2 regions of the Micromonospora sp. NPDC023869 genome follow, and region 1 is predicted to be linked to the other one. Evidence: riboswitches for the same ligand, from Rfam matches in the RefSeq annotation. Region 1 holds a riboswitch; the other holds the start of a gene.
The links. A riboswitch is a leader RNA that binds a small molecule or an ion and turns the genes downstream of it on or off. The one in region 1 is predicted to bind cobalamin.

Region 1 (4,277 bases):
GGCGTGGCGGTGTCATCCGGGCATGATGGCGACGAGGACGACCACCCGCCGTACCCTGTTGTCCGCGCTGGTGGGCGCGGGCGCCGCGACGCTGGTCGGGTGTGATCCGACCGGGTCCCGGGTGGCGGCGGTGCCGCCGGATCCGTTGCTCCTGGACCTGGCCGACGGAGTCGTCCTGCTGCGCGGTGCCGAGCGGCAGGTCATTCCGCACGCCGTCGCCACCGCCGACGGGCGGTCGGTGTACGCGAGCGCACCGGAGGGCGCCGACACCGCGTTCTGGCGGATCGAGACCGCCACGGGTGTCGCCTCCGCGCGGGTGCGACTGCCCGGACGCTGGGTGCCGCAGACAGTCTCCGCCCACGGCAGGTGGGTGGCACTGACCACCGAGGCGGTGAGCGTCACCGCAGCGTCTCCGGCCGGGCGGGACGTCACGCCGGTGCTGATCGCCGACGCGGATGGAGTGCGGCAGCGACTACGGCTGCCGGGCAACGTCGTCCCGGAGGCGTTCACCCACGACCACAGCGGCCTGTTCGTGCTGGAGTGGCTGCCGCCGCAGGCACCGGACCGGTACCGGGTCCGGGTGGTCGACCTCGCCACCGGTGTGGCGGGCCCGTTGCAGACCCGCCTCAAGCAGACGATTCCGGCGGGCGCGGAGGAGGAGATGCGCGGCGACGGGCGGCAGGCCGTGCTCGCCCCGGCCCGTCACGTCCTGTACACGCTCTACACCCACCAACCCGATCACCGGCACACCCGGGACCGCATCAGCGGGCGGCCGGGGAGCGACGTCCACGCCTTCGTGCACACGCTGCACCTGCACGAGCGGTGGGCGTACTGCGTGGACCTGCCGCACCCGTTCGGGGAGGGACCGGCCGACGGGCACGCCATGGCGATCGCCCCGGACGGCTCCCGGCTGTACGTCGCCGACCTCACCTCCGGCACCGTCGCCGAGATCTCCACCGAGGAGCTGACGGTACGCCGCACCGCCGCCGTCCCCGTAGCGTCCGGCCCGGCGTACGCGACGGCGGACGACGATCGACTGTTCCTCGGCGGGGCCGGTGTGGTGCGTACCGTGGATGCCGCCGGTCTGCGGGTCGTCGCCGAACGGCCGGTCGACGCTCCCGTCAGCGGTCTCCTCCTCGGCCCGGACAGCGGTCGTCTCTATGTGGGTGGGCGGGACGCGCTGAGATGGCTCGACCCGGCCAGCGGCGCCGAACTGGGTCGTGTCGCCGTACCCGGATTGGTGGGGTTGCGGGGCCCGGTGCCGTCGTCCTGAGCGGGCGTCACCGTCGGTCAGAGGAGCGATTCCCGGCGTGATCGTGCCGTCCGACCCGTCCGATTAGGGTGACCAGCGTCGTCGTACGTTAGGAGGATCAGGGAACAGGATCAGGGGGAGTGTCAGCCCCCTGACGCCGGGTCTTCTCTGGTACGAACGTAGGAGTTTCGACGAGAGGACAGCGCCCTTATGACCCATGCCCTGGTCACCGCCGAGAATCTCAACGACGCGCTCGACGACATCGTGGATCGGGTGCCCGGTGCCAAGTTCGCGGTGGTGCTCTCCCCGGACGGCATCATGCTGGGGGCCTCGCGGGGCATCGACGAGGAGATCGCCGAGCAACTGTCCAGTGTGGTCTGTGGTCTCCAGGCGTTGGGTCTGGCCGCCGCCCGACTGTGCGGTGAGGGTGAGCTGCACCAGGTGGTGGTGCAGATGTCGCGGGCGTTCCTGTTCCACGCCACCACCGGCAACGGGGCGATCCTCACCGTCGGTATCGACGGCTCGGCCGAGGTGGGCGACATGGCGTACGAGGTCGCCCTCTTCTGCGCCCGGGCCGGGCATCACCTGCCGGTGTACGTGGAGCCGGCACCCCACCTGACCGCCCGGTGATCCGCTAGCCGCGGTCGCGCTGCGCGTCGTAGGACGGCGCCGGGTTGGCCACCTGCCACAGTTCGGCCGGCAGGTTCGCGATGACGTCGTCGTAGTCGGCGGGGGCGACGTCACCTCGAATGGTGTCCATCACCGCCCGGACGCCGGCCTCGGCCAGGTCGGGGTCGACGTCGGCTCGGCCGCCGACGCGCTGGACGAACACGTCGAGCCCGAAGCGTTCGGCGGTCTCGCTGGGCGCGAACGTGTACGCCCGCAGCCCTTCCGGGAGTTGCTCGGCCAGGTCCCGGGCCTCGCCTCCGTCGATCCGCTCGGCCAGCGTGGTCAGGGTGGCGCGCGCGATGGCGGTCGCCTGTTCCGTCGACGCGCCGGTGCGGTTCGCCACGGACTCGATGAACTCGTTCTCGTCCAACCCGCCGGCCCCCTTCTCGCAACGGATCTGGCGTCTACCCGGGAATCGTCGTGACAAACGGCACTCTTCACCCGAGTACGGCCGCTGGGGCATCGATGAGTCTTGTGCGCCGGTGCGCAGAACGGATAACGTCGCGCCGTCGCGGTAACGGGAAGCCGGTGTGAGACCGGCGCGGCCCTCGCCACTGTGACCGGGGAGTTCGCTCCGACTTGTACGCCACTGGGTCCGTGGAGGACCTGGGAAGGCCGGAGTACGCGACGATCCGGGAGCCAGGAGACCGACCCCGACGTGTGATCTCGTCCACGAGGTGTTGGAAGGGGAGGTCGACTCATGCACATCGCTGAGGGCTACCTACCACCGGTGCAGGCGGCGGCATGGTTCGCGGTCTCGACACCGTTCGTCATCCACGGTGCGCGCAACCTGGTCCAGCAGGTCCGCGCGAACCCCGACGCGAAGCTGTTGCTCGGCGCGGCCGGGGCGTTCACCTTCGTCCTGTCGGCGCTGAAGATCCCTTCGGTGACCGGCTCCTGCTCCCATCCGACCGGTGTGGGTCTCGGCGCGATCCTGTTCCGAGCCCCCGTGATGAGTGTGCTCGGCACGATCGTGCTGCTGTTCCAGGCACTCCTGCTGGCCCACGGCGGGTTGAGCACGCTCGGCGCGAACGTCTTCTCGATGGCGATCGTCGGCCCCTGGGTGGCCTTCGGCGTGTACGCGCTGATCCGCCGGCTCGGTGGCGGCCTCGGCATCTCGGTGTTCTTCGCCGCCGCCCTGGCCGACCTGGCGACCTACTGCGTGACCAGTGCCCAGCTCGCGCTGGCCTTCCCCGACCCGGATTCGGGCTTCGTCGGCGCGCTGGCCAAGTTCGGGTCCATCTTCGCGGTCACCCAGATCCCGCTGGCGATCAGCGAGGGGCTGCTCACCGTCCTAGTGGTCCGGTTGCTGGTCCGGGTGAGCCCGCAGGAACTCCGCCGGCTCGGCATTCTGCGCCGTCCGGCCCCGACGACCCAGGGAGCGGTGGCGTGAAGTCGTTCGGCCGGACCAACCTGTTGTTGCTGCTCGCCGTGGTGGCGTTGGCGGTGGCGCCGCTGGTGCTGGGGCTCGGCAGCGGCGAGGAGCCGTTCGCCGGGGCAGACGCCCTCGCCGAGGAGGCGATCGTCAACGACCACCCCGACTACGAGCCGTGGTTCAGCTCGATCTACGAGCCGCCGTCGGGTGAGATCGAGTCGGCGTTGTTCGCGCTCCAGGCCGCCCTCGGCGCCGGGTTCCTCGGCTACTACTTCGGGGTCGCCCGGACCCGGCAGCGGCTGCGTGGCGAGCAGACCGCGACCGGGGAGAAAACCACCGACTAGTGCTCGCGTTGGACGTGGCGGCGTACGCCAGCCCCTGGCGACGCCGCCACCCGGCGGAGAAGGCCCTGTTGGCCCTGGGGCTGTTGGGCTGCGCGTTGCTCCTGCCACCGTGGCCGGGCGCCCTGGTGGTGGGCCTGACCGCGGCGGTGGCGTTGCTCGGGCCGGCGGCGCTGCCGCCGCGCCTGCTGGTCCGGGCGGCCCGGACCCCGCTGTTGTTCATCCTGACCGGCTCGGTGCCGATGCTGGTGGCGGTCTCCGGCCCGACGCGTGTGCGGTGGGCGCCGGAGGGGCTGGCGACGGCCGCCGCGACCGCCGGTCGGGCCTGCGCCGCGCTGCTCTGCCTGCTGCTGTTCGCCGCCACCACGCCGCTCGCCGACGTGTTGCCCCGACTCCAGCGACTCGGGGTGCCCAGCGCGGTCACCGAGGTGGCCGCGCTGATCTACCGGATGTTGTTCCTGCTGCTGGAGAGCGTGCACGCGGTGCGGCAGGCCCAGGCGGCCCGGCTGGGCTACCGCACCTGGGCCAGCACCTACCGGTCGCTGGCCGGGCAGGCCGGCGCGGTCTTCGTCCGGGCGTTCTCGCTGGCCCGGCGTTGGGAGGAGGGGTTGGCGCTGCGCGGTTACACCGGCTCGCTGGC
Region 2 (4,277 bases), on a different contig from region 1:
CGGGAGGACTGTCTCGGGTGTGCGGTCCGTCGGCGGTGCCCGCCGGTGGGAGGCCCCCACCGGCGGACGCCACCGGGTCAGGAGTCGCTCGTCGGCCCGCCCTCGGCGGCCAGTTCGGCGCGGACCGAGGCGGCGGCCCGGACCAGCGCGGTCAGGGCGGGACGGACCTCGTGGTAGCCCCGGGTCTTGAGCCCGCAGTCCGGGTTGACCCAGAGCCGCTGCGGGTCGACGACCGCCGCCGCCCGGCGCAGCGCGGTCACCACCTCGGCCGCATCCGGCACCCGGGGCGAGTGGATGTCGTAGACACCCGGTCCGATCCCCCGGGTGTAGCCGACGGTGGCCAGGTCGTCGAGGATCTCCATCCGGGAACGGGACGCCTCGATGCTGGTCACGTCGGCGTCCAGGGCGTCGATGGCGGGCAGCACCTCACCGAACTCCGAGTAGCACAGGTGGGTGTGGATCGCCGTGGCGTCGGCGACGCCGCTGGTCGCCAGCCGGAAGGCGGCCACCGCCCAGTCCAGGTAGGCGGTGTGGTCCCGGCGGCGCGGTGGCAGCAGTTCCCGCAGCGCGGGCTCGTCGACCTGGATGATCCGGATGCCCGCCGTCTCCAGGTCCCGCGCCTCGTCGCGCAGGGCCAGCGCGACCTGTCGGGCGGTCTCCGCCAGCGGTTGGTCCACCCGCACGAACGACCAGGCCAGGATGGTCACCGGGCCGGTGAGCATGCCCTTGACCGGCCGGTCGGTGAGCGACTGGGCGTAGCGGGACCAGGTCACCGTGATCGGTACGCTCCGGGTCACGTCGCCGTACAGGATCGGCGGGCGTACGCACCGGGAGCCGTACGACTGGACCCAGCCGTGGGCGGTGGCGGCGAAGCCGTCGAGGTGTTCGGCGAAGTACTGCACCATGTCGTTGCGCTCCGGCTCGCCGTGCACCAGCACGTCCAGCCCGAGGCGTTCCTGTTCGGCCACCACCTCGGCGATCTCGGCCCGCATCCGCTCGGCGTAGCCGGCCGCGTCCAGGCGACCGGCCCGGTGCTCGGCCCGGGCCCGGCGCAGCGCGTCGGTCTGCGGGAACGACCCGATGGTGGTGGTCGCCAGCGCGGGCAGCCCGAGGCGTCGACGCTGGGCCTCGGCACGGTGCGGGTACGGGCCGCGTCGGGTGTGCTCGGGCCGCAGCGCCTCCAGGCGGGCGCGGGCCGCGTCGTCACGCCACTGCGCCGGCGGAGGCGGAGGCGCGGCGGGCAGCTCGCCCACCCCGTCGCGCAGCACCCGACCGAGCGCGACCACCTCGTCCACCTTCTGCCGGGCGAACGCCAACCGTTCGCGCAGCCGAGGGTCGAGGTCGGTCTCGGCGGCCAGGTCCACCGGCACGTGCAGCAGCGAGCAGGAGGTGGACACCGCGACGGTGTCGGCGAGCCCGGTGAGGGTGGCGCCGACGGCCGCGGCGGCCCGCAGGTCGGTCCGCCACACGTTGCGGCCGTCGACCAGCCCGGCGACCACGGTCCGGCCCGGCAGCGCGCCGTGGCCGGCGAGCCGGTCCAGGTCGCCGGGTCCGGCGACCAGGTCCAGACCGATCGCCTCGATCGGCGTGTCCAGCAGCGCGGGCAGCGCGTCGCCGAGTTCGCCGAAGTAGGCGGCGACGAACAGGCGGGGCCGGTGGGTCAGCGCGCCGAGGCGGGCGTAGACGGCACCGAGGTCGCGGATCTCTGCGTCGGACCGGTCGCCGACGTACGCCGGTTCGTCGAGCTGCACCCACGGCACCCCGGCGTCGGCGAGCGCGGACAGCAGGTCGGCGTAGACGTCGGCCAGGTCGTCCAGCCGGTCGAACGGGCGGAACCCGTCCGGCGCGTCGGCGGTGGGCTTGGACAGCAGCAGCAGGGTCGCCGGGCCGACCAGGACCGGACGCGTGGTGATGCCGAGCTCCCGGGCCCGCCCGTACTCGGCGAGCGGCTTGTCGGCCCGGGCGGCGAAGGCGGTGTCCGGGCCGATCTCAGGCACCAGGTAGTGGTAGTTGGTGTCGAACCACTTCGTCATCTCCAGCGGCGGCTCCTGCGCGGTGCCGCGTGCCATGGCGAAGTAGGTGTCCAGCTCACCGAGGCCCCGCCGGCGGAACCGGTCGGGTACGGCGTCGACCGTGACGGCCGCGTCGAGCACGTGGTCGTAGAGCGAGAACGTGTTGGACGGTACGGCGGACAGGCCGGCGTCGTGCAACGTGCGCCAGGTCTGTTCGCGTACCTGTGCGGCGGTGGCCCGCAGGGTCGGCTCGTCGACGCGGCCGGCCCAGTAGCCCTCGACCGCGGTCTTGAGTTCACGACGCGGGCCGATGCGCGGATAGCCGAGCACGGTGCTCGTGCCGAACGGAGTGGTCATGTCGCCAGGGTTCCCTTCCCTCGAGGTCCGGCGGTACGGCTCCGGGGAAGGCTGGGGAGGGCACGGCGCGACGACCGGCCTCGCCCTGGCCCTCCCGCGAGGCCGACGGCGGCGTGCGCGGCTGCGCACGCGGCACGGGCAGGTCTTCGGACTCGTGGGCGCGACCGGCTGGGCCGGTCTCCTACTGGCCGTCGCTTCCCGGACAGGTGTCCAGTGCGTGTGACGGCGGTCGTTCCCACTCACCGCTGCGGGGCAGTCCCGGATTCACACCGGGTTCCCTCTTACGACGCTCCGACCGGACGGCCGGGGCGAACCAGTACCGCTTCGGATCCTAGCGTCCGGATCGCGCCCGACGACCGTCGCGCCGGTGTGATGTCCGCGCCGCGACGCCGGGTCGAGCGGCGGGTGAACAACGACTCATCCGCCTTCCGCTGGCGTGATCTTGGTGTTAGTTTTTGCAAAGACTTGGCAAGAACAACGACTTTGCGTGGGAGTGCGGTGAGCGTCACCACCCTGCCGACGAGCCGGACGGACGTGCTCGGCGTGGCGGCGCAGCGCCGTCGGACCGGCCTCTGGCTGCTCGCGCTGACTATCGGCCTGCTCCTGACCGGGCTGGTCGCGGTCGGTGCCGGGGCGATCGGCATCCCCCCGCTCACGGTGGCCCGGATCATCGGGCACCAGCTCCTCGGGGTGCCCGGCGAGGTGACCTGGACCGGGCCGCAGCAGGCGATCGTCTGGCAGGTCCGGCTGCCCCGGGTCCTGCTCGGCATGCTGGTCGGCGCCGGGCTGGCGGTCTGCGGGGTGGCGTTGCAGGCCATGGTCCGCAACGTGCTCGCCGACCCGTACCTGCTCGGGATCAACTCCGGCGCCTCCAGCGGCGCGGCCGCCGCGATCCTGTTCGGCGCGGGCGCCGGCTTCGGCCAGTACGCGCTATCCACCAGCGCGTTCGTCGGCGCGCTCGGCGCGTCGCTGCTGGTCTTCCTGATCGCGCGCAGCGGCGGCCGGGTCACCTCCATCCGGCTGCTGCTGGCCGGCGTCGCCGTCGGGTACGCGCTGTACGCCACCACCAGCTTCCTGATCTTCGCCTCCGGTTCCGCCGAGGGCGCCCGGTCGGTGATGTTCTGGCTCCTCGGGTCGCTGGGCCTGGCCCGCTGGAACGCTCTGCTGCTGATCGCCGCGGTGGTGCTGATCGGCACCATCGGCTACCTGACCGTCGTCGGGCGGCGACTCGACGTCCTGGCCATCGGCGACGAGACCGCGCACACCCTGGGCGTCTCGCCGGACCGGTTCCGGCTCCGGCTGCTCGTGCTGGTCTCGCTCAGCGTCGGCATCCTGGTCTCCGCCGCCGGCAGCATCGGGTTCGTCGGCCTGGTCGTGCCACACCTGGCCCGACGCATCGTCGGCGCGCCGCACGTCCGCGTGGTGCCGGTGGCCGCGCTGCTCGGGGCGATCCTGCTGGTCTGGGCCGACGTGCTGGCCCGGGTGCTGCTGGCGCCGCAGGAGATTCCGATCGGCATCATCACCTCCCTGCTCGGCGCTCCCTTCCTGCTGGTCCTGATCCGCCGTCTGCACGCCTCCGGTGCCTGAAGAGCCCACCCGTCAAGGAGAAACGATGTTGAAGGCAACCCGCCTCGCCACCGCCGCCGCCTCCGCGTGCGTGCTGCTCGTCGCCGGGTGCGGCGGCACCGCCGACGGGCCGACCGAGGCCGGTCCCGGCTATCCGGTGACGGTGACCAACTGCGGCGTGGACGTCACCTTCGACGCCCCTCCGCAGCGGGTCGTGCTGCTCAAGAGCGCCGCCGTGCCCTACCTGCACGCGCTCGGCGTCCTGGACCGGGCCACCGCCCGCGCCGGGCAGTACCCGAAGGAGTACTACGACGCGGCCACCCAGGCCGAGCTGGATCGGAT

Region 2: another riboswitch for cobalamin. It lies ahead of metE (5-methyltetrahydropteroyltriglutamate--homocysteine S-methyltransferase); the one in region 1 lies ahead of ACZ31C_RS10810 (energy-coupling factor ABC transporter permease).

What each region holds. Positions count from the first base shown of each region.
Region 1 covers NZ_JBVHKD010000003.1:45,633-49,909, forward strand. The annotation lists gene ACZ31C_RS10795 (YncE family protein) at 23-1,273, shown strand; gene ACZ31C_RS10800 (roadblock/LC7 domain-containing protein) at 1,463-1,882, shown strand; gene ACZ31C_RS10805 (DUF2267 domain-containing protein) at 1,887-2,291, opposite strand; cobalamin riboswitch at 2,417-2,591, shown strand; gene ACZ31C_RS10810 (energy-coupling factor ABC transporter permease) at 2,622-3,314, shown strand; gene ACZ31C_RS10815 (energy-coupling factor ABC transporter substrate-binding protein) at 3,311-3,640, shown strand; gene cbiQ (cobalt ECF transporter T component CbiQ) at 3,640-4,277, shown strand, end outside.
Region 2 covers NZ_JBVHKD010000010.1:152,058-156,334, forward strand. The annotation lists gene metE (5-methyltetrahydropteroyltriglutamate--homocysteine S-methyltransferase) at 78-2,369, opposite strand; cobalamin riboswitch at 2,490-2,702, opposite strand; gene ACZ31C_RS24980 (FecCD family ABC transporter permease) at 2,868-3,956, shown strand; gene ACZ31C_RS24985 (ABC transporter substrate-binding protein) at 3,982-4,277, shown strand, end outside.